DNA from 4 places in the Pseudarthrobacter sp. ATCC 49987 genome. Region 1 is predicted to be linked to each of the others. Evidence: riboswitches for the same ligand, from Rfam matches in the RefSeq annotation. Region 1 holds a riboswitch; each other region holds the start of a gene.
The links. Region 1 has a riboswitch for thiamine pyrophosphate ahead of GXK59_RS18890 (ECF transporter S component). Riboswitches for the same ligand answer to the same signal wherever they lie in the genome.
Positions count from the first base shown of each region.

Region 2: linked by a shared signal. The riboswitch ahead of GXK59_RS04015 (FAD-dependent oxidoreductase) and the one ahead of GXK59_RS18890 (ECF transporter S component) in region 1 are both predicted to bind thiamine pyrophosphate.
Region 3: linked by a shared signal. The riboswitch ahead of thiM (hydroxyethylthiazole kinase) and the one ahead of GXK59_RS18890 (ECF transporter S component) in region 1 are both predicted to bind thiamine pyrophosphate.
Region 4: linked by a shared signal. The riboswitch ahead of GXK59_RS06810 (bifunctional hydroxymethylpyrimidine kinase/phosphomethylpyrimidine kinase) and the one ahead of GXK59_RS18890 (ECF transporter S component) in region 1 are both predicted to bind thiamine pyrophosphate.

Region 1 covers NZ_JAABNS010000001.1:4,076,241-4,080,746, reverse strand. Annotated here, with positions in the region: gene GXK59_RS18895 (ABC transporter ATP-binding protein) at 1-823, opposite strand, end outside; gene GXK59_RS18890 (ECF transporter S component) at 840-1,514, opposite strand; TPP riboswitch at 1,580-1,723, opposite strand; gene GXK59_RS18885 (heme-degrading domain-containing protein) at 1,917-2,477, shown strand; gene GXK59_RS18880 (DUF4386 family protein) at 2,474-3,235, opposite strand; gene GXK59_RS18875 (DUF4235 domain-containing protein) at 3,366-3,629, shown strand; gene mnhG (monovalent cation/H(+) antiporter subunit G) at 3,675-4,091, opposite strand; gene GXK59_RS18865 (monovalent cation/H+ antiporter complex subunit F) at 4,081-4,359, opposite strand; gene GXK59_RS18860 (Na+/H+ antiporter subunit E) at 4,356-4,506, opposite strand, start outside.
Region 2 covers NZ_JAABNS010000001.1:842,665-847,170, reverse strand. Annotated here, with positions in the region: gene GXK59_RS04025 (thiazole synthase) at 1-605, opposite strand, end outside; gene thiS (sulfur carrier protein ThiS) at 611-847, opposite strand; gene GXK59_RS04015 (FAD-dependent oxidoreductase) at 844-2,256, opposite strand; TPP riboswitch at 2,250-2,384, opposite strand; gene GXK59_RS04010 (thiamine phosphate synthase) at 2,411-3,142, shown strand; gene GXK59_RS04005 (ferritin-like fold-containing protein) at 3,157-3,828, opposite strand; gene GXK59_RS04000 (RNB domain-containing ribonuclease) at 3,870-4,506, shown strand, end outside.
Region 3 covers NZ_JAABNS010000003.1:68,960-73,465, forward strand. Annotated here, with positions in the region: partial or broken gene GXK59_RS19910 (transposase) at 12-237, opposite strand; partial or broken gene thiE (thiamine phosphate synthase) at 416-1,196, opposite strand; partial or broken gene thiM (hydroxyethylthiazole kinase) at 1,193-2,028, opposite strand; TPP riboswitch at 2,020-2,123, opposite strand; TPP riboswitch at 2,263-2,379, shown strand; gene GXK59_RS19930 (sodium:solute symporter family transporter) at 2,369-3,832, shown strand; gene GXK59_RS19935 (LuxE/PaaK family acyltransferase) at 3,829-4,506, shown strand, end outside.
Region 4 covers NZ_JAABNS010000001.1:1,416,474-1,420,979, forward strand. Annotated here, with positions in the region: gene GXK59_RS06800 (Rne/Rng family ribonuclease) at 1-634, shown strand, start outside; gene GXK59_RS06805 (IS701 family transposase) at 724-1,866, shown strand; TPP riboswitch at 2,147-2,244, shown strand; gene GXK59_RS06810 (bifunctional hydroxymethylpyrimidine kinase/phosphomethylpyrimidine kinase) at 2,227-3,810, shown strand; gene rplU (50S ribosomal protein L21) at 4,165-4,473, shown strand.

The sequences.
Region 1 (4,506 bases):
CGGGCACCCAGACACCCGCTGCGGTGAGCATGTCCCGCGCCTGCGCCAGCACCTGGTCCGGCGGCCCGTCGATCAGCACGGCGGAGTCCGTGGCCGAGCCGGGCTGCAGCACCACGATCCGGTCCACGAGGTCTTTCCAGACCGCGACCCGGTGCTCCACCACCACCAGGGTGGCGCCGGTCTTGTCCACGCAGCGGCCGACGGCGTCGCGGACTTCCAGGACGCCGGCCGGGTCCAGGTTGGCGGTGGGTTCGTCGAGGAGAATCAGCCCGGGGCGCATCGCGAGGATGCCGGCGAGCGCCAGGCGCTGCTTCTGGCCGCCGGACAACGCCGACGTCGGATGGTCCAGCGGCAGCCGGCCCAGCCCGACGTCGTCGAGCGCTTCCGCCACCCGGGTCCAGATGTCGGCCGGCGACACGGAGAGGTTTTCCGCACCGAAGGCGACGTCGTCGCCGAGGCGTGAGAGCACCACCTGCGTTTCCGGGTCCTGCTGCATCAGTCCGGCCCGGCCGCGCCGGGCCCGGGGCGCGGCGCCGTCGATCAGCAGGCTGCCGGACTCGTCGGCGTCCTCGGCGTCCGCCGGAGCACGGCCAGCGGCAAAACTAACAGCACCGTCACCGGAGGAGCTGTCGCCGAGCACCCCGGCCAGGGCGTGGAGCAGCGTGGATTTGCCGGCGCCCGAAGGCCCCAGCAGCAGCACGCGCTCCCCCGGCCGGATGTCCAGGTCCAGGCCGCTGACGGCGGGCCGGGACCGGCCGGCGTGCCGCCAGCCCCAGCCGCGAGCGGTGATCGTAGCCGGGCGGACCCGGTCGAAAGATGTCATGCGCAGTGTGCGGACATCAGGAGAAGACGGGCTCCGTGGCCGCCTTGCGGGAAGCGAAGGAACTCAGCACGCCGGTCCTGGCCAGGCCCCGGGTGGCGAGCCAGGACAGCCCGCCGGCGATCACGGCACCGGAGATGGCGGTGAAAATGACGTAGGCGAGCTTGTCGCCGGCGGCGTACGCGATGTTCCAGCCCCAGGGCAGGAACGAATCATTCAGCCCGCAGAACAGGCCGGCGCCGGCACCGGCCAGCAGCGACACCGGCAGGTTGAACTTCTTGTACATGAACGCGGCGAAGACCAGTTCGGCGCCAAGGCCCTGCAGGATGCCGGAGATGAGCACCGTGGTGCCGTACTGCGAGCCCATGATCAGCTCGCCGGCGGCCGCCACGGTCTCGCAGAACAGTGCGGCGCCCGGCTTGCGGATGATGAGCATGCCCAGAACTGCCGGGATCATCCAGCCGCCGGCGTAAAGCCCGGTGAGCGGCGGGTAGAACGCGTTGACGGGGGCGGAAATGAGGTTGGCGCCCTGGGACCAGGCCCAGAAGATGACGCCGCCGGCCACGGCGATCAACGCGGCCACCACAATGTCCACAACACGCCAGTTGTGGGTGCGTCGGGTGGGTGTCGTGCCAGAACCGGGGCTGGCGGATTCGTGCTGGCCGGATTCGTGCTTGGCAGATGTATCAGTCATATCGTCCTCCTGAGGAACAGGAGGGGAGAGTGCCCCGGGTCCGCAGCTTCCGCTGCCGCTCCGTGCACTCTGAGAACTCGACTCCCTTGCGCCGGTACTAACCGGATCAGGTTCGAGGGTCTGCGGCTGTCCGCACTCTCAGCGCCCACCTGTGGTTTCCCCGGATTCCTCCGGTGATGCCCGACGGCGGCGCTCCCCTGTCGTATCTAATATTGCCCTTGTGGGCGTGGCCCAGTTTACACCCGTGGAGCATTATTTTTCCGGGGCCGGCCGTCACAATCCTGGACCGTCCGAAGCGGTGTCCCGGACCGGCCTGCTTGGTAGAGTCGGCACAGCATGGGAACACCGGACGCCGCCACGGCCGGCTGGCTGCCGGCAGCCAACTAACGGAAGCTGAATCACTTGACGAACTCACCAGTGCCTTCCCCCGACTACGATCCGGATTCCGCGGAACCGCAGCCGCACGGGTCCCTGGGTGCGCTGATCGGCCGCATCCTGGCGGAAATCGAGGAACTGCGGTTCCGGTCCTTCAGCAAGGACGACGCCCTGGACCTCGGGCTCCTCCTGGTGGAACTCGGCCGGCATCGCTCCCACCCGATCGCCATCGACATCACCAAGGGCGAGCAGGTGCTCTTCCATGCGGCGCTGGAGGGCGCCACCCCGGACAACGAACACTGGATCAGGGCCAAGCAGCGCACGGCCGTGCGCTACGAAGTCCCGTCGCTGCTGGTGGGTCTTCGGGCCCGGGCGGCCGGGCGGAGGATCGAGGACAACGCCTGGTTCGACCAGATGGAGTTTGCCGCCCACGGCGGCGCGTTCCCCATCTACCTGCGCGGCACCGGGATGATCGGCACCGTCACGGTGTCCGGGCTGCCGCAGAAAGCCGACCACGAACTGGTGGTCGAGGCCCTGTCGGAAATCCTCGGCCGCACTGCGTCTCTGGCTGGACCGCCGGGACGCTAGCCCGGCATCCCCCCGGCTCCGCTGCGGGGTGTCCGCCCGGCCAACCGGACCAGCGCAATCCCGACGGCCACGAACCAGACCCACATCAGCACGCCGTAGCCCCAGTAGAACTCCGGGACGGCATGCCGGAGCGCCTCCGCAACAACACCCAGGCCGCCGGTGGCGATCCCCAGCCACGCGAGGGTCCGTGGCAGCACCCCCTTCAGCATGACGACGGAGATCAGCAGGATGCCGAGCGCTGACAGGACACCGACGACGGCGGGGGTGTTGTTCTCGGCGACGATCGCCTCGGCGGCGGTCGAGTAGCGGAGCCGGGCGGCGCCGTCGTCCGCGCCGGCGTAACGGTCGCTGAGGTATACCAGCACGAGGGAGCCCCGGCTGGTGACCGGGACGGCGAGGATCAGCGCCCAGGACAGTGCGCCGATCACGGCAGCCAGCAGGGCCAGGCCTTTGTCGAGCGGGGCCAAGGCCACGAAGAGCGCCACGAACACGAGCACCGGCAGCATGTTCGGCACCATCCACAACAGCTGCTCGGCAATGTAGATCCCCTTGTTCCGCGCGATGAACTCCAGTGTCGCGGCGCCTCCGTGGACCGGTGGCGGGGCGGCGAAGTCCAGGACCAGCGCGATGACCAGGAGCACCACAAAGAGCACCGAGGCAATGCCGGCCCAGAAATACAGCCGCCGCGAGGTCTGGCCGTCAGCCGCTGGGGCGGCCGGCGCGGTGCGGCCGGGCGAACTGGTTTGGGGCTTTTCCATGCTCGAAGTTACGTCCGGCCCGCCCCGCCGGACAGGGGCGTTGGTCCCGGCCGCTTCCCTGGCTGGACCCTCCGGCAAGGAACGCTAGGCTAGGGGAAGCCCTGTTTCCTCCCGCAAGGAGTTGCGAAGAATGAACATCTTCATCAAACTGCTCGGCACCGGCATCAGCCTGCTCGCCGGCTATGTCGGCACCAAGCTCGTTGACACCATCTGGGAGAAGTCCACGGGCAGCAAGCCGCCCAAGGGCCACGACGACGACGTGCCCACCACGCTGCGCTCGGCCCTGACCTTCGCCCTGATCTCCGCGTCCGTCAGCGCCATCATCCAGGTCCTCGCCAACCGCGGCACCCAGCGCGCGGTGACCCGCTTCGCCAAGACCCAGGATCTGGTTTAGGGCGCCTGGTTTAGGGCGCCTGGTTTAGGGCGCATCGTCCAGCCCTCACCGCCCGTCGGTGACCTCGTCGCCGTCGTCGCCGGTGAAACCGCGCTTGCCGGCCGCCTGCTGGACCACGGCCTCCAGTTCATCCGTGCTGAGCAGCTCCGGGTGCAGGTGCTTCGTCCGGTAACCGGCGCGGCCCACCATATGCGCGGACACCGGCACGGTCAGCAGCTGGAAGATCCACGCCACCACCAGCACCGGCCACACCCACCAGGTGCGCATCTGAAGGCCCAGCGCGAACAGCAGCAGGAACAGACCCAGTACCTGGGGCTTGGTGGCCGCGTGCATCCGCGTCATGAGGTCGGGAAAGCGGAGCAGGCCCACCGCCGCAGCGAGGGACATCAGGGCGCCGACCACCATGAACACCGCCGAGACGGCGTCAATCACGGTGTCGCCGGATAGGGTCTCAGGATTCACGGGGCTTCTCCCGCCGGTCGGCAACGAAGCGGGCCACGGTGACAGAGCCGACGAACCCGATGAGGGAGACCGCCACCAGCAGCATGAGGTTGTTGAGGTGCCGGTTCACGGCCATGTCGATGCACAAAGCGGCACCAAGGATGGCCAGCAGCACGTCCGCGGCGAGCACCCGGTCCAGCAGCGACGGGCCCCGCGCGATCCGGATGATCGCTCCTCCGGCGGCCAGCGACAGCACCACCGCGGTCACGGTCAGGACGAGCTGCATCATGCGCCCACCTCCTGGTTGAGTGCGGACAGTTCGGCTTTGGTGCCCATGATCCTGATCAGTCCGGCCTCGGTGTCGCGGACGTCCTTGCGCAGCTGCGCGGCGTCGTCTGCGTTGCGGACATTGATGCCGTGGATGTAGAGCGTGGAC
Region 2 (4,506 bases), 3.2 Mb from region 1:
AGGACCACGGGCACGGAAGCCCGCGAGACGATCAGTTCGATGTTGTGCGGATTCAGGATGCCCAGGCCGGTGCCGATCGGCGCGCCCAGGGGCATGACAGCAGCGGCGCCGAGGTTTTCCAGCCGCAGCGCCAGCACCGGGTCGTCGTTGGTGTACGCGAACACCTTGAACCCGCGGCCCACCAGCTGTTCGGTGGCGTCGACCAGTTCCACAGCGTCCGGCAGCAGGGTGTGCTCGTCCGCGATGACCTCGAGCTTGACCCAGTCCGTTTCGAGGGCTTCGCGGGCCAGTTCGGCCGTCAGCACGGCGTCCCTGGCGGTGAAACAGCCCGCCGTGTTGGGCAGCACCCGGATGTTGTGCTCCAGCAGCAGCTGAAACAGCGACCCGGACTCCGCCGGCGAATAGCGCCGCATCGCGACGGTGGTCAGTTCGGTGCCCGAGGCCAGCAGTGCAGCCCCCAGTCCGTCCAGGCTCGGGGCCCCGCCCGTGCCCATGATGAGCCGCGACCCCAGCTGCACGCCGTCCACCGTGAACGGATCCGCGGCGGCCGCTGACGCTCCGGGCACTGAGGCTCCGGGCGCCGCTGCCAGTGTGGTGTCCTCCATGCTGCTCATCCTCCCTGTACCGCCGTTACCAGCTCGATGTCGTCGCCGTCGGCGAGCGCGGTGCCGTGCCATTGGCTGCGCGGGACCACCTCGGCGTTGCGGGCCACGGCGACGCCGAGTTTGCCGCCGTCCTCAGACTGGCCGTTGGGGGCCAGGGTCCGCCCGGTGACCTGGCTGACGAGGGTGCTGACCGAGGCGCCGTCGGGGAGCCAGTGCCCGGTTCCGTTCAGGGTGATGTTCATACCGTTTCCTTGTTGTGCTCAGGGTTGGTGTTCCGGGTGTTGGTGTTCCGGGGGAATGTGGTGTGCGGACCGTCGGCAGCAGGTCCGGCGGACTGTGTGCCGGTGCTGAATCTGTCGGGCCGGAAGTGGGCCCAGCGGGGATCCGCGACGCCGTCCAGCAGTCCGCGGCAGATCTCTGCGGCGGCGGGCGTGAGCAGGATTCCGTGCCGGAAGAAGCCGGTGGCGATGATCAGGCCCGCGATGCCTGCCGAACTTCCCGGTTCCGCCACCCGGCCCAGCAGCGGCGCGTTGTCCGGGGTCCCCGGCCGGGCCCGGGCGGTGGCCTCGAGCAATTCCAGTTCGGCGACGGCGGGGACCAGCTGCTGCGCATCGCGCAGCAGCTGGTAGACGCCGCCGGCGGACACAGCGGCACCGGCCGGCGTGCCGGCTGTCGGGGCGGCCGGCGGGGCAGCGTCCCGGAGGTCTTCACCGAGGGCGTCCTCCCGCTGGGTGGCACCGATCACCACCGTGCCGTCCTGCCGGGGGACGATGTAGACGGGCACCCCGCGCACCAGTCCGCGCACCGTGGAGGTGAGCAGCGGGCGCAGTTTCTCCGGCACCCGGAGCCGGAGGATGTCACCGTGGACCGGCCGCAGCGGCAGCCGGAGCCCCGCCGGCAGTCCCTCAAGCGCGGCGGCGCCGAGGCCGTTGGCCACAATGGTTTCCGTGGCCCGGACAGAACCGCCGCCGGCGAGGCTGGCGCCAGCCACCCGCCCGTCCTCCCAGAGCAGCCCGGCAGCGCGCCGGGCGATGGTGTCGCAGCGGCCGTCCGCGGCCAGCAGTTCCCCGATCCGGGCGAGCAGACGGCGGGGGTCCACCTGGTGGTCGGCGGGAATGTCGAAGGCGCAGGAGATGCCCGGGCTCAGCAGGGGTTCACGGATGCGCGCCGCACGGACGATCAGCGGTTCGACGGCGAGGCCGGCAGCCTGCTGGACGGTGCGCAGGTCCGCGAGCGCCCGGCGGTCGGCGGCGTCGGCACCCACGGCGAGGGTCGGCGTCGTGAGGTATCCCGTCCCGGAGCCGCCGTCTCGCGGGTCTTCCGCGGCCGCACCGTCCAGTCCGGCGGCGAAGGCCGGCCAGAGCCGGGAGGATTCAAGCATGAGTTCCAGGAGGGCTTCCTCCTGGTAGTGGAGTTCACTCACCGGGGCAAGCATGCCCGCGGCGGCCCAGCTGGCGCCGCTCCCGGGGGCGTCGTCAATCAGGGCCACCGAACGGCCCGAGCGCCGCGCCGCCCAGGCGATCCCGTGGCCGACAACGCCGCCGCCAATCACAGCAACGTCGTAACATTTGGGGGTTTTGGTGTTATCCGCGGCGGCCGCGGCCGCCGCATCGGTGACTGAGGCCGTGGCTGGGACGAGTCTGCTGCCCATAAAAGGTTCCTTCCCTACGCCGGTACTAACCGGATCAGGTCAAGCGGTCGGCTCTGACGCCCTCTCAGCCTGCCGGTGCCGGACGCCAGGGGCGTGGACGGGCGCGGCAGGCTCCCGCGGTATTGGCCCAGTTTAGAGGAACTAGGCTGGAAGCATGAGCCAGGATGCCGTCCACACCACCGCCCGCCTTTACCTTTGCACCGACGCCCGCCGGGACCGCGGCGACTTTGCGGACTTCGTGGACGCTGCATTTGCCGGCGGCGTGGACATCATCCAGCTGCGCGACAAGACGCTGGAGGCTGCCGAGGAGCTGGAACTGCTGGAGGTCCTGCATCAGGCAGCCCACCGCCACGGCCGGCTGTGGGCCGTCAACGACCGGGCGGACCTCGCCTCGCTGTCCGGGGCTCCGGTGTTCCACATCGGGCAAAAGGACATCCCCCTCGGGGCGGCCCGGGACTTCCTCGGCAAGGACACCGTGATCGGTTTGTCCACCCACAGCCCGGAGCAGGTGGACGCAGCCATTGCCGCCGCCCCCGGCCGCAACGGCCTGGACTACTTCTGTGTCGGGCCGGTGTGGGCCACCCCCACGAAGCCGGGGCGAGCCGCCGTCGGACTCGAACTGGTGCGTTACGCGGCGGACGCGATCCGCCGGGCGGCACATAGCGCCGGGGGCAAGGTCGCGGGCAAGGTCGCGGGCAAGGTCGCGGGCAAGGTCGCGGGCGTGGTGCCCTGGTTCGCGATCGGCGGCATCGACCTTGGAAATGTGGAGCAGGTGGTGGCGGCGGGCGCACACAGGATCGTGGTGGTCCGCGCCATCACCGAGGCCGACGATCCCGCGGACGCCGCCCGGGCCCTGCTCGCCGCACTCGACGCCGCGGACAGCTGAGTCGGACCGACCGCTCAGCCGGCCAGGCCGAGCTGCGTCATCCGGCGTGAGTGGTTCGCCGCCAGTTCCCGCATCAGCTCGCGGACAAGTTCCTTCGACTGCTCCTCGTCCGCGCCGATCAGTCCGCCCACGAAGGCATGTTCGAAACTCACGCGCCGGGCCTGGGTCAGGGCCTCGCCGAGCAGCCGCCTCGCCCACAGCGCCAGCCGCGATGCCAGCCGCGGGTCGTCGGCCAGGGCCGTCCTGAGCCGGTCCCGCAGCACGGCGGTGGCCTCCCCGTCGGCCTGGATCTGCTCCACCAGGGCACGGGTCGAGGCGTCGACGTAGCGGGAAATGGCGCGGTAGAAATCGGCGGAGACGGTGTCGATCACATACGCCTTCATGAGGGATTCGTACCAGTCCGCCGGACGCGTGCGTTCGTGGAAGTGGTCCACGGACGGCTGAAACGGAACCATGGCAGCTTCCGGGTCAAGGCCCATGGCGTCGAGTTTGGCGCTCACGAGTTCGTAGTGCTGGAACTCGGTCACGGCGATCCGGGCCAGCACCGCACGGTCGTGCAGGGTGGGTGAATACCGGGCATCGGAGGAGAGCCGTTCGAAGGCGGAAAGCTCACCGTAAGCCATCACGCCGAGCAGATCCCTCAGGAAGGTGTTGTAACGGGCGGGATCGGCCGGGGATGTGCTCATGATCCAAGACTAATGGCGCAATTGAAGCTAATCTGATTTTCGTGTCCCATCATCGCTTGACCCCGAATATCCACCAGCAGAAGAACCAACTTGCCCAGGCCCTCAACGCGCTGCGCACCACGCTGGAACTGCCGGGCCCGTTCCCCGAGGACGCCCTGCGGGAGGCCAAGGAGGCCGTCGCCGGGCACGAGCTGCCGGAGCTTGATTTCACCCACATTGAGTTTGTGACCATCGATCCCGCGTCCTCCACCGACCTGGACCAGGCCCTCTTCATCGACCGTGCCGGCGCGGGCTATAAGGTCTTTTACGCGATCGCCGACGTCCCGTCCTTTGTCGTCCCCGGCGGGGCGCTCGACGCCGAAACCCGCCGCCGCGGCCAGACCTACTACACCCCGGACGGCCGGATTCCGCTGCATCCGGAAGTCATCAGCGAAGAAGCCGGAAGCCTCCTGGCCGGGCAGCGGTGTGCCGCGTTTGTGTGGGAATTCGAGCTCGACGACGCCGCCGAGGTGTCCGCGGTGCTGGTCCGCCGCGCCACCGTCCGGAGCCGGGCGAAGCTCAGTTACCAGGGGGTGCAGGCCGAGCTCGACGCCGGCACGGCCGCTCCTGTGCTGCAGCTGCTCAGGGAAGTCGGGATGAAGCGGGTGGAGCTGGAACGGCTCCGCGGCGGCGCGAGCC
Region 3 (4,506 bases), on a different contig from region 1:
CCTCGGCGGCCTAGACCCAGATCACCAGGACTGCCTTCAAGGTCAACGCCCACGGCAATGTAGGCGGACCGGTTCACCACGTGGTGGCCTCGAGGACCTTGATCACCAACGCGTCCAGATAATGATCGGGTAGATCTCCTCCAGCGGCCGGTTTTGCGACCTACTCCACGACGGCATCGGTGATATTGGCGATATCGTCTCCTGGGAGAGTTCAGTGCCCAGTGTTCTGGCCAGGTGCAAACCACCGCGGGCGAGCTCATTCCTCTCGCCCTTGGGCTGGGAACACATCAGACCGGCGACTACACCTGGCCACGCGCCAACCAACATCAAACCCCGCAAATACATGCCACTACGACGCCCGGCAAAACCTTAGCGTCGGATATTTAACTTTTTCACAAGCCACCCCAATCCCTTACCCGCCCAGTGCGGCAATGCTTTTCAGGTCAGCCTGAATCCCTCGCCGCCGGTCGGGTCCGTTCCGGCGATGCTGAGGACCCGGGGGACATCGCGCAGGGTCAACGCTTTCAGGAACACCATTCCTCCTTCAGTTCCTGGGCCGCTGCCTGGGGATCATCGGCTGCGCAGACAGCAGAGACGACGGCTACCCCGGCGGCGCCGGCGTTGCGCAGCGGGCGTACGTGAGCGCTGCTGATGCCGCCGATTGCCACGCAGGGCAGGGTACTTGCCGTAACCAGGGCACCGAATCCGTTAATTCCTAGTGGTGTCGGGTGATCAGCTTTGGTTGCGGTTGCATGGATGGCGCCGACCCCCAGGTAGTCCACGGTCCCGGCCGGTAGGCGGTGCGCGGCCCGGATCTCGTTGTCGGTTGCCGCGCTTAACCCGACGATGGCCTCCGGGCCCGCCAGGGTGCGGGCCAACTCAACCGGCACGTCGGACTGGCCGACATGAACTCCGGCCACTTGCGTTCCTGCCGCCCGCGCCGCCAGGAAAATGTCGACCCGGTCATCAACCAGCACGGGAACTTTATTGCCGACGGATTCCGCGACGGCCTCGAGCAGTTGAAGCAAATCCCGGGCGGGGGCTTCCTTGTCCCGCACCTGGATCATTGTGGCACCTCCTGCCACCGCCGCGGCAGCAACAGCGGCGACTGTCCTTGAACCGCACTGGCGCGTATCGGTCACTAGGTACAGCGGCAGATGCTGTCTGATGTCCGTCCTGAAATTGCGCCAGCTCATCGGGTGCTGCCCGGCGAATCCACGGGGCGGAGGCTCAGCCCCGAGACGACGTCTTCGGGGGTGATGCCCGCGAGCCGGTCAAGGAATTCCACCGCGAAACTACCGGGACCTTGGGCCCGCTCCGCAGCCTGCTCAGCAGCAATGGTGTAGACCCCTGTGGCCGCTGTTGCCGCCAGCAGGGGGTCTTCGGTCAGGGAAGCAAAGGCTGCCATCACCGCGCCAAGGGCGCATCCACCACCGGTAATCTGGGTCAGCCAGGCGTGCCCGTTGGCTACACCCACGGTTTCCCCGTCAGGGCCCACTATCAGATCCACCGCGCCCGATACCGCCACTGCCGAAGCAGACGACATAGCCAAATTTCTCGCAGCCTCCAGGGCATCCGAAGGTGCTTCTGTTGAGTCCACGCCCCCCGGCTTCCGGCACCCACTCCGGCCAGGACGAGAATCTCCGAGGCATTGCCGCGGATGATGCGCGGGCCCATCCCGGCAAGCTGGTGCGCCAGCCCGGTACGCACGGACAAGGACCCGATGGCAACCGGATCCAAAACCCAGGCAGTCCCGGCAGCATTGGCGGCAGAAACGGCCTCGATCATCGCGATCCGTTGCCCGTGCTGCGGGGTCCCCAGGTTGATCAGGACCCCTGAGGCCACGGGGGCGAACTGGCTTGCTTCCTCCGGGATATCCACCATGGCCGGAGCGGCACCGATCGCCAGCAGGACATTGGCGGTGAAGTTTGTAACCACAGCGTTGGTAAGGCACTGCACCAGAGGGCTCCGGACCCTCAATTCTTCAAGCAGCTGAGCACAATCGGACGAGGTATAGCCAATAGCCATCCGCGACATCCCTTCGCTAGTTCGAACTAGATCAGGTTCAACGGGTGTTTATTCTCAGCTGCATTCATGGGTCGGCAGCACCCCGTGTCACTGCTGCTACCTTAGCGGTTCGTTGCAAGAACCAGGGAACGAACCGAACCGGCTGACAGCACCCGGTTTCGGTTTCGTGCCCGCGGAAGTAGTGGACACAAGTGGGCGGATGTTGAGCGCCGGGACCAGCGCGACTACAGTCGAATGCTGTAGAGCGGGAGCTCGGGTGTGGACCGGGCTGAGAGGGCGACTGAAAGCGTCGCCGACCGCAAGAACCTGTCCGGGTAATGCCGGCGAAGGGATAACTTCGATGCTTGCACTTTCCACCACTGTCATCATTTTGATCGTCGTCCTGGGACTATTCGCTTGGGTCGGCCTCAGGGTCGGACGCGACCGTGATCTTGATGAGTTCGCTGTGGCACGCAACAGCCAGAGCGGCCTCGGGCTGGGTCTTTCCTTCTTCGCCTCCGGCGTAGGCGCGTGGATTTTGTTCGCAGCGCCCGAAGTGGGTGCTTCGACGGGCTTGGCGGGAGTGCTGGGATACGCGGTTGCCATCACGGTTCCCCTGATCGGACTCGTCCTCATCGGCCGGCGGCTGCGGGCTCTGGTTCCCGAAGGCCACAACCTGATCGAGTTCGTCCAACTTCGCTACGGACGGACGATGCACCTCTACGTTCTGGCTATTTCGATGCTCTACATGCTCGTCGCTTTGGCTGCTGAACTGACCGCCGTCGGAGCGGTGCTCGGACGGCTGTCCGTCATGGACCCGCGTCTTGGCATTGCCGCCGTCGCAGCTATCACTGCCCTTTACACCGCTTACGGAGGGCTCCGCGCCTCGATCCGCACCGACCGTTGGCAGTCATGGATGTTGTTTGCCCTGCTGATCGTCGTCGGCGCTGTTCTCTTCACCGGCCTGTCCCGGGAGGATGTTCCAAGCGACCCGGCACTGTTCACCGTGGATGTGACCGGCATAGAGGCGGCGCTGACGCTCATTGTGGCGGTCACGGCCACCACCTTGTTCCACAACGGTTACTGGCAGCGGGTGTGGGCAGCCCGGGACGGGCGTGCGCTGACCCGCGGGGCGATCATTGGAGCGGTAACGCGTTTCCCGGTGGTCTTTGCAGCAGGCATGGTGGGACTCCTTGCAGCAGCCTACGGTGTGGCTCTTGGGACGCCGCCCGTTCCGTTCTTTGCCCTGCTGGACCTCCAGCCCGGGTGGGTCCTTGCGGCAGTTTTGATCCTCACCCTGGCCCTGGTGGCCTCCACGGTGGACACCCTGCAGAACGGCCTGGCCGCTGTCGCTGTCACGCATGTCCCTTCCATGGGCTTGACCGGGGGACGGATTGCCACGGTCGTGTTTACCGTCATCCCGGCCGTGGTGGCGTTCCAGGGGTTCTCGGTGCTGCGCCTATTCCTCATAGCTGACCTGTTTTGCGCCGCGACCATTGTGCCGGCCTTGCTGGGTTTGTGGCACCGTTCCACCACTGCCGGTGCTATCAGTGGTGCGTTGGCCGGCCTCGCTGCCGCCCTAGGTTATGGATTCGTGGTGGGCGGCAGTCTGCCCGCAGCTGTTGCCGTAGCAACGTTCTCGGAAGGACTCGCGCTGCCGCCGTTCCTCGCCGCGCTCTCCGCCTCAGCGGCCGTGACTATTCTGGTGTCCCTGGCAGCACGCCGGAGCACCAACCTGGCCAGCCTCAATGCGCGGGTAGTCCCGTTGCCCTCGCTCTCTGGAGCGCCCGGTGCCATCGAAAAGACGCCGGAGAACATCCGATGACTGCCGCTCAGGACACCCCGGCCCCGGGCATCCGCGACGGACTGGACCTGCGGATTCAGTCGTACATCGAGCGCGGCGCCGCTCCGGCGGAACCGGATGATTCCGAGTTCGGCCAGCTCGCCTTAGACCTTTTTGCCTATCAGTACGACCACAATCCGGCCTACCGGCGCTTCTGCCGCTCACGTCGGGCGGAGCCTGGAAGGCTCACCAGCTGGGAACAGATCCCACCTGTACCGTTGGCCGCGTTCAAAGAACTCACCCTCGCCTGCGAGCCACCGGAAAAAGCCGCTGCAATTTTCATGACCAGCGGCAGCACCAACCCCGGCCAGCGGGGACGCAACCACCACCCGCACCTTCATCTGTACGACGCGTCGCTGCGGGCCGGTTTCGCCCAGTACTTCCTGCCTGACCGCGAACGCATCCCACTGCTGGTCCTCAATGCCCGGCCTCAGGAACAGCCACACTCCTCCCTTGCCTACTTCTTCGGGCGGCTGGTCGACTTCTTCGGCGCACCTGGCAGCGCCTACTTTATGGACAAAAATGACCTGCAGTGGCGCAGCGTCGCAGCGGCCCTGCAGGAAGCAGAGGCAACAGGGGAACCTGTCGCCTTGCTCGGCACCTCCTTCGCCTACGTCCACCTCCTTGACGCCTTCGAAAAGGAGGGTCTTTCCTTC
Region 4 (4,506 bases), 2.7 Mb from region 1:
CATCGCCGCGGCGGCACACGCTGCACACCTGCACGACGGCGAATCAGCCGCCGCTGCCGATGCCGGGGCCCGCCAGGCAGCTGTCGAGGCGGCCGTCGAGCTGGCCGCGACGGAGGAAGCAGCCGGACGTCCCGCCGCTGTGCTGACGTTCGGCGGCGAGCAGGTCGCCCTGCCGTTCGTGGAGCACGCCGACGAGTCGACTGCACCCGCGCTGACCCTGGACCTGCTGACCGAGGCCTTCGCCCACCTGGGTGAAGCCGAGGCAGCCCCGGCAGCGCAGGAACCGGCAGCCAAGGCTCCCGCCGCGAAAGCGCCGGCAGCCCGGACCGCTGCGGCAGCTCCGGCCCGCACGGGCGGAACCGGTCCGGGACGCGCCCAGGCACCGGGTTCCCAGACCGAGGCGGAAACCGAGGCCGGCACCTCCCGCGCCCGCCGCGGACGCCGCAACCGCAGCGCCAGCCGCGCCCAGGGTGCAGCCAATGAGACCTCGGTGGAACAGCGCCGGGAAACTCCGCAGGCGTCAGCCGTCTCGGTGCACGAGGCCAAGGTCCCGGCCGCAACCACACCGGCGGCCAAGCCTGCCGCGAACGAGCCGATCATCCTCGGCGTCGGCGTCCCGGCCTCGGAGCTCTAGTACTACAGTCGCGTTTAATTTTGGCCGTATCGGCGGTTTAACCGGACTTTCCGCTCGCGGCCTGTTAATCGTTGGTGGTGAGTGATGATATTTGTGTGGCGGACGTAGAAGAGTGGGCCGATGGTCTGGAAGAAATCGGCGATCTGATTGGGCGGCGGTTTGTCCGGTCGGAACCGCGGCGGAACGCTGTGGGGTATGTGCGAGGGCTGCTTTCGGATGAGGAACGCAAGAATTCCTGGACGCTGTCCGAACGCGCCGGGCACGGCACCCCGGATGGCATGCAACGCCTGCTCTCGACCACCGACTGGGACCCGGATGCCGTGCGGGATGACCTGTTCACCTACGTCAACCGCCACCTGGGCGATCCCGACGGGATCCTGATCATTGACGAGACTGGATTCCTCAAGAAGGGCGCCGCCTCAGCCGGGGTCGCACGCCAGTATTCGGGCACCGCCGGGCGCGTGGAGAACTGCCAGATCGGGGTGTTCCTGACGTACTCCGCCCCGGCCGGGCGCACCCTGCTGGACCGGGAACTCTACCTGCCCAAAGCCTGGGCCGATGACCGGGAAAGATGCACCCGGGCCGGGATCCCCAAAACCCGGGAATTCGCCACGAAACCGGCACTGGCAGCGGACATGATCGACCGCGCCCTGGATGCCGGGATCCTTGCCCGCTGGGCCACCGGGGACGCGGTCTATGGGCAGCACACGGGGCTGCGCCGCCGTCTGGAAGCCAGGGGGTTGCACTACGTGCTGGCGGTTCCCATGAACCAGAACGTCATCGCCCCCACAGTCGGGATCGGCGAGCAATGGCGCGCGGATAAACTCATCGCCTCGCTGCGCACCAATGCCTGGCGGACCAGGACCGCCGGCGCCGGGACCAAGGGCGACCGCCGGTATTCCTGGCCACGAACCCGCATCAACGGACCCGCCGAAACAGGGGAACACTGGCTACTGGCCCGCCGCTCCCTGAAAGACCCCTCCGATCTGGCTTACTACATCTGCCATGGCCCGAACCGCGTCTCGCTGGCCGAGCTGGTGCGGATCGCCGGCGCCCGCTGGGCCATCGAGGAAACCTTCCAAACTTCCAAAGGAGAAACCGGACTGGACCACTACCAAGTGCGCCAATACACCGGCTGGTACCGCCACATCACCCTCTCCATGTTCGCCCAGGCCTTCCTGACCGTGGTCCGCTCCAAAAAAGGGGCCCTGCCGCCGGAACCGCGGAACTGATCCGGCTCTCACTGCCTGAAATCAGGCGCCTGCTGGTCCGAATGGTCTGGCACCGGACCACCGCCCCCGAACAAGTCCTGGAACACTCAACCTGGCGACGAAAACACCAACACCGCGCACGACATAGTCATTACAAAGCCCGCGGACACACCCCATAAACGCGACTGTAGTACTGGCACCGGAACAGTTCAGCAAGGCCGCGGGTGCGGTCCGGACCGCGTAGCAATACGCCAGGCCCGGGCCGTGCCCGCGACTTCGTTAAAGGATGCGGCTAGGCTGGATCCCTGACACGGGGTGCCGCGCATCGAGCCGGCTGAGATCCAGACCCGTTGAACCTGTCCGGTTAGCACCGGCGAAGGGATGTCTCCCGTGACCACCGCCTCCTCGTTTCTTCCTGCTGTCCCCGCCCCTGCCGCCCCCCGCATCCCACGGGTGCTCGCAATCGCCGGCTCCGACCCCTCGGGCGGGGCCGGGATCCAGGCCGACCTCAAAAGCATTGCCGCCCATGGCGGCTACGGCATGGCGGCCATCACCGCACTGACCGCCCAGAACACCCGCGGCGTCAGCGCCGTCCACGTCCCGCCGGCGGACTTCCTGACCGCCCAGCTCGACGCGATCAGCGAGGACATCAGCATCGATGCCGTCAAGATCGGGATGCTGGGGGATGCCGCCGTGATCGACGCCGTCCGCAGCTGGCTGGAGAAGGTCCGGCCCGCCGTCGTCGTGCTGGACCCCGTGATGGTGGCGACGAGCGGCGACCGGCTGCTGCAGGAGTCCGCCGAGGCGGCCCTGCAGGCGCTCCTGCCGTACGCGGACCTGATTACGCCCAACCTCGCCGAACTCGCGATCCTGCTCGAAGAACCCGTCGCGGGCAACTGGGCCGCGGCGCTGGAGCAGGGCAAGCGGCTCGCCGCCCACACCGGCACGACGGTACTGGTCAAGGGCGGCCACCTCGACGGCGATCCCGGTACCCACAGCAATGACGGCGGATGCCCGGACGCGCTGGTCAACACCGCCGGACTCCTGGCCCAGGACGTCGTGGTGGTGCCGGGGGAGCGGGTGCCCACCCGCAACAGCCACGGCACCGGCTGCTCGCTGTCCTCGGCGATGGCAACCGTGCAGGCCAGGGTCGGCGACTGGGAGGCTGCACTCCGGGAGGTCAAGCCCTGGCTGCAGGAGGCGCTGCGTACCTCGGCGGACCTCGACGTCGGCAGCGGCAACGGCCCGGTCCATCACTTCCACCACGTCCAGCAGCAGACCGAGGCCCACGGCAGGACAGGCCGGGTACCGGCCGAGGGTGAATTCGCCCTCGCGCTCCGGGACGCCGCCGCCGCGGACCTCGAGGCGATCTGCGGCCTGGACTTCATCAAGGCCCTGGCCGACGGATCGCTCCCGGAGCAGGAGTTTGCGTACTACCTCGCCCAGGACGCCCTCTACCTGAACGGCTATTCCCGGGTCCTGTCCCGCGCCGCCGCGATCGCGCCCACGGAGGCCGAACAGCTCTTCTGGGCCCGCTCCGCGCAGAACTGCCTCGACGTCGAATCCGAGCTGCACCGGACCTGGCTGAAGGGCCGCACGGCCACAGTGACGCCCGGACCGGTCACCAAGTCCTACGTGGACCATCTGCTGGCCGCCTCGGTCTCCGGCAGTTACGGGGTGCTCGTGGCCGCCGTGCTGCCGTGCTTCTGGCTCTACGCCGAAGTAGGGGAGGCCCTGCACGCGCAGTTCCTCGCCGCAGGCGCCCCGGAATCGCACCCCTACGCGGTGTGGCTGCGCACCTACGCCGATGAGGAGTTCGCCGCCGCCACCCGGCAGGCCATCGCCCACACCGACGCCGCGGCCCGGGCGGCCTCGCCGGGTGAACGGGACGCCATGACCCTGGCTTTCCGGCAGTCCGCCCGCTACGAGGTTGACTTCTTCGACGCGCCGCGGCTGCACGCCTGACGTGCAGTGCCCGGGGGAGCCTGTACGATAGGTGGGCACGGTTCCGGAAGTCGTTGCGGCAACGTCCTGTCCATACAGGGTGGCGCCTATCACGTACCTCCCTTCGGAACCAGCCTCATTTGCGGCCGAAGGCAAAATTAGCGTAGTCTAGATCTTCGGTGCTTACGCCAACACTTGGGTTATGACCTTGAGGACGCTCCACTTGATTTCAGGTGCGATTGTCCACGGGATAGCTCATGGGTCCCCCCGGGGAACCCACCGGCGTAGAGGCACAGCGTGAGCCGGACCATAAACTTTGGACCCAGGTTCCGCACGCAAATCTAGTAATAAACGTCGAGAGAAGTGAGTTCCCCAGTGGTGTACGCGATTGTCCGCGCAGGCGGCCGCCAAGAGAAGGTTTCCGTTGGAGACTTCGTTACCCTGAACCGCGTCCCCGGTGGAGCCGGCAGCACCTTTGAGTTGCCCGCACTGCTCCTGGTAGACGGTGACAAGGTCACGTCTGCAGCTTCGGACCTGGCCAAGGTAAAGGTTACGGCTGAGATCCTTGAGGACCTTCGCGGTCCCAAGATCGTCATCCAGAAGTTCAAGAACAAGACCGGCTACAAGAAGCGCCAGGGTCACCGTCAGGAATTGACCAAGGTCAAGATCACCGGTATCAAGTAACTACTCGTTACTGTTCAGGTTTTCAGCAGATTC